Regions from separate parts of the Paenibacillus sp. Marseille-Q9583 genome, predicted to be linked through region 2. Evidence: riboswitches for the same ligand, from Rfam matches in the RefSeq annotation. Region 2 holds a riboswitch; the other holds the start of a gene.
What was found. A riboswitch is a leader RNA that binds a small molecule or an ion and turns the genes downstream of it on or off. The one in region 2 is predicted to bind cyclic di-AMP.

Region 1: another riboswitch for cyclic di-AMP. It lies ahead of ACWNM1_RS05080 (hypothetical protein); the one in region 2 lies ahead of ACWNM1_RS26155 (APC family permease).

Annotation. Positions count from the first base shown of each region.
Region 1 covers NZ_CDRJTB010000006.1:114,892-117,096, reverse strand. Annotated here, with positions in the region: gene ACWNM1_RS05085 (hypothetical protein) at 1-105, opposite strand, end outside; cyclic di-AMP (ydaO/yuaA leader) riboswitch at 251-416, opposite strand; cyclic di-AMP (ydaO/yuaA leader) riboswitch at 837-1,026, shown strand; gene ACWNM1_RS05080 (hypothetical protein) at 1,216-1,632, shown strand; gene kdpF (K(+)-transporting ATPase subunit F) at 1,759-1,836, shown strand; gene kdpA (potassium-transporting ATPase subunit KdpA) at 1,849-2,205, shown strand, end outside.
Region 2 covers NZ_CDRJTB010000079.1:1,949-4,153, reverse strand. Annotated here, with positions in the region: gene ACWNM1_RS26155 (APC family permease) at 1-844, opposite strand, end outside; cyclic di-AMP (ydaO/yuaA leader) riboswitch at 967-1,125, opposite strand; gene ACWNM1_RS26150 (disulfide oxidoreductase) at 1,323-1,787, opposite strand; gene ACWNM1_RS26145 (DsbA family protein) at 1,784-2,205, opposite strand, start outside.

The DNA of each region.
Region 1 (2,205 bases), on a different contig from region 2:
TGTTCTATGATGATCCTCTTCGAACCATAACGCTCCAAAGCAAACATAGTTTAGACTTATCGGCTCAAGTAGCCCTTGCTGAGTTCCCCAATAATAATGTTTCATTCCTTTCACCCCGTCCAGCATGCTATCACCCTATAGATTCAGTTAAAGAATCAGGTAACGCAAAAACCGCAGCAAGAGGAGGACCTCTGCTGCGGTTTTGGAATACAGGTATACACACACCTGTGCCAAAGCGTGGCGGATCAAGGGTCTCTCTCTTTACGCTTACGAGGTTAGCTGTCGGATTCGGACGGTGAGAGTCGCCCTACCTATGTGAGACTTGAACAGTCTCCTTCGGATTCACCCCAAGTAGGCCATATGACCTGATGGTTCCCCCGTTCCCTGCAATTGCAGGAACTCAGCGTTGAATGTATTTCGTGAAATAGATTCAACCCGAATCATACTCTTTTCAAGGTGTTTCTGTAAAAACAGAAAGTGTTCTTTTGAGCGCAATTTAAACCAAATCCTGCCGACTACGACGAAAAAGGGAACCAAATAGGTATTTATTGCGTGTTATCGGGCTTCTTCCTCGCTTAATCTCGCTTTCTTGTTTCCTTTCTTATAAAGGCGATTTTTGGTCATTTCACTAATCGTGGTGAATAAAATCACATGGTATGAGCGTTTTTCGCTAATGGATTGAAACTCGAGTAAACAAGAGATATAGAGAGATTGGATATCAAGTAAGCGCTATCCAATGCGAAAATAGTTTTTAATTTGCATTATTTTGGCATCAATCAGGTTTTACAATACTTCCTGCATAAGGGTATGATTACTCCTGTTTCAACAACAATCGAATATTTGATCCGCTTAATTTCCGATAAGGAAAGCGGGGGAACCAACAATCGGCAGACGATGTGAGAGTCGGAAGCCGGTTATGGGGTGAATCCTGTAGAAGATGTGAGTGAGCTCGCATCTATACAGGTAGGGCGACTCTCACCGCCCGAATCCGACAGCTAACCTCGTAAGCGTATGGAGAGAGGATGAGTGCAATGTGACCGCTAGCGAGCCACAGAGGAGAATCCTTTGTGGCTTTTTGCTGTGCTTTTTTAAGCAAAGCATTTATGGAAAACCTCACGAAGAGGTCGTTATATTCATCATTAGCGGTAGCTTTCTTTCAAGATCAGGGTGATCAAGCTCTGATCTTACAAGCAAAGCATTTGAGGAGAATAAGAGATGACAGATCAGAATGAATATGTACTGGTATGTGCGCCAACGAAGGCAGGCGAACATTTTATTAAGCTTCTAAAATTCAGAGGCATTAAGATGGCCGGATTGACCAACAACTTGCCTGAGAAGGCCCTACTCGAAGAGATGGGGATTGAACAAGTCGTTCTAGTTGATACCCGCCATCAGAATACTTGGTTTCGCCCACCGTTCCCGGTAGGACGGGTATATCTGTTCGAGAGCAGCTTTACGTTATGCTGCCGCTACATTCAGATGTGCCGCACCTGGACTACACAGCCGATTTTTGTAATCACAAGCTCAATAAATCCTAGATTGGTCTATAAAAGACTTGGTGCAAGTTATGTAATCTATTCTCATAGTGGTGATGCTGATTTTCTAATCGATAAATCACCTCATCAAGGATAAAAGAAGGAGTGCGGTAGATATGATGGATCTGTATATGGTGGCTTCGTTAGCTGTAATTTACGGGTTGTTTTATGGATTTATGCGCTGGTGCGCAGGTGTAGTTGAGGATACAGGGAGGGATAAGTTGTGATTCTAGTAATCGCTGTTACCCTACTGTTGTTTGTATATCTGGTTTACGCATTGATTCATCCGGAGAAATTTTAAGGAGGGGCATTCATGGGCATTTTGCAAATAGTTGCTGTAATCGTAATTCTTATCTTGCTGGTTAAGCCGATGGGCACGTATTTATATTATGTATTTTCTAATGAACCGAACCGTACGGATCGATGGTTTGGAGGTATGGAAAAAGGAATTTATAAGCTGATCGGCCTGAAAAAACGGGACGGAATGTCTTGGAAGAAGTATGCGCTCAGCTTTGTGTTAACAAATATCGTATTGGTCACTTTCAGTTACATTGTTCTTAGATTGCAGCGGGGATTGCCGTTAAACCCAAATGGAATTACGGATATGGAACAGACGCTTTCATTCAATACAGTGATCAGCTTTATGACCAATACGAACCTGCAGCATTAT
Region 2 (2,205 bases):
TTGCCTTTTCATCAGGCACTATGCCGTACCAATACGCCAGTAGTGTGATACCTGTAAACATAAATCCAAGTATAACCCCCATGACCATTAAGGTCTTGGCTGCGTTCTTTTCAGCAGGTGCTTTAAAGTTTGGAATGGCATTAGATACAGCCTCTACACCCGTAAGCGCTGAACAGCCAGAACTGAAGGCTTTTAATAGTAGAAACAAACTAACATTAGAAACAGCAGAGCCAATTTCAGGGACATTCGCATGCACGCCACCTGCTGCATATTTAATAACACCGGAGATAATCAACACTACAATCGACACCACAAACAAATACACTGGGATTGCGATGAATGAAGCTGATTCTGTAACTCCGCGAAGATTAATCAAAGTAAGTAAAATAATAACAGATACTGCAATAAGAACGGTGTGATTATGAAGACTTGGAAAAGCCGATGTGATCGCATCCGTCCCTGCCGACGCACTAACAGCTACGGTCAGAATGTAATCCACTAACAAAGACCCTCCTGCTAAGAGCCCTGTCGGAACACCAAGATTACTCTTGGCAACGATGTAAGCTCCGCCTCCCTGAGGATAAGCGTAAATTGTCTGCCGATAGGATAAAATCAGGATGGCCAGCAGGCCCAATACGGCTAAGGCAATTGGCAGGGAATACCAGATGGCAGTAAACCCCGCAGCCACCAGTACAATCAAAATTTGTTCCGTTCCGTAGGCTACAGACGAGAGCGCATCAGAAGACAGGACAGCCAGTGCTTTAACCTTGGATAACTTTTCATGATCGAGTTCGTTCGACTTCATCGGACGCCCGATCAATAGTCGTTTTACCTTGCTTACCATGGTGGATACAGTTCCTTTCTTTGGGAGCTGAAACGGAATTTCCGCGCGCTGTTTTCATTGGTGGATTCATAAATGCAGACACTAAAAATAGCATACGGAAATGATCCGCATGCTATGCATGGTCATTATCCCACCTTTGCTTACGAGGTTAGCTGGCGGATTCGGGCTGTGGTTTAGCCCTACGGTATAAGTCTAATCGACCCATTCCGATTCACCCCATTGGCACATATGCCAAGTTTGGTTCCCCCGTTTTCCCTTAGAAAATTCAGCGCATATTCAACTTCTCACAAGGTCTAATATTAGTCTACAAAGTGTATACAGTAAAGCGTTGAAAAAAATGAAAATAGAATGAAAAAACATCCAATAACCGCAAATATAGCGTCTTATTGGATGCTTTCTTTCATTCTCTTCAATTATCCCTCTGGGCCGTGTTTTTAATCATTTTTCACATCTTTTTCGGTCCCTCAAAGTTGAAAAATCAAAATCCTAAACTTTCCTCGTTATCTAACTCCATCACTTCTTCTTCCTTGCGTCCGTACCAAAGTAAAATGCTAATTAAAGCAAAAGCGATTAATGCAAGAAAAGGAATCGTAATGAATCCAAAAAAGTTCAAGTAATCCTTATTACAAGGAACACCAATTGTACAAGGAAGCACTTTACTTAACGCAGGAATCTTCTGCTCCGCATAATGATAGATCGAGATACTGCCACCAATCAAGCTTAGTGGAAGTACATATGGAATAATCCTTTTATCCCCTCGAAACGTCGCTATTCCCAAGAGGAATAACTGAGGATACATAAAAATTCGCTGGAACCAGCAAAGCTTACAAGGTTCATATTTCAATACTTCGCTCAAATACAAGCTACCGGCAACAGCAACTAAAGAGACGAACCAGGCCAGATACAGGCAGTTACGCTTGCAAAAAGATAGGAACTTTGTCACTTTGCCTCCACAGCTTTTGCGGCGTCATTAATTTCAGTTGAAATCGCTTCAATGTTAAATGGATCCGCAGTTATTACCCCATTAATGTAAAGAGATGGTGTAGTCGTCACACCCGCTTCACTAGCTAACTGCATACCCTTATTCAGCTCATCTGCATACGTACGATCCTTGATATCTTTACGCAGCAGTTCGTAATCGATAGCTAACTTCTCTTTCTCCGCAAGGCTTACTAAGAAATCTTCAGTCGCCCATTCATCGCTCTCATCACCTTGTTGAGCATATACAGCATCATAGAACTTCCAGAATTCATCATGATTCTGATGGTAAACAGATAATGCAGCAAGTGAAGCAGTTTCAGAGTCTGGACCAACGAAAGCCATATTTACAAAGTAGAGCGCTGCTTTTCCCTCGTTGACAA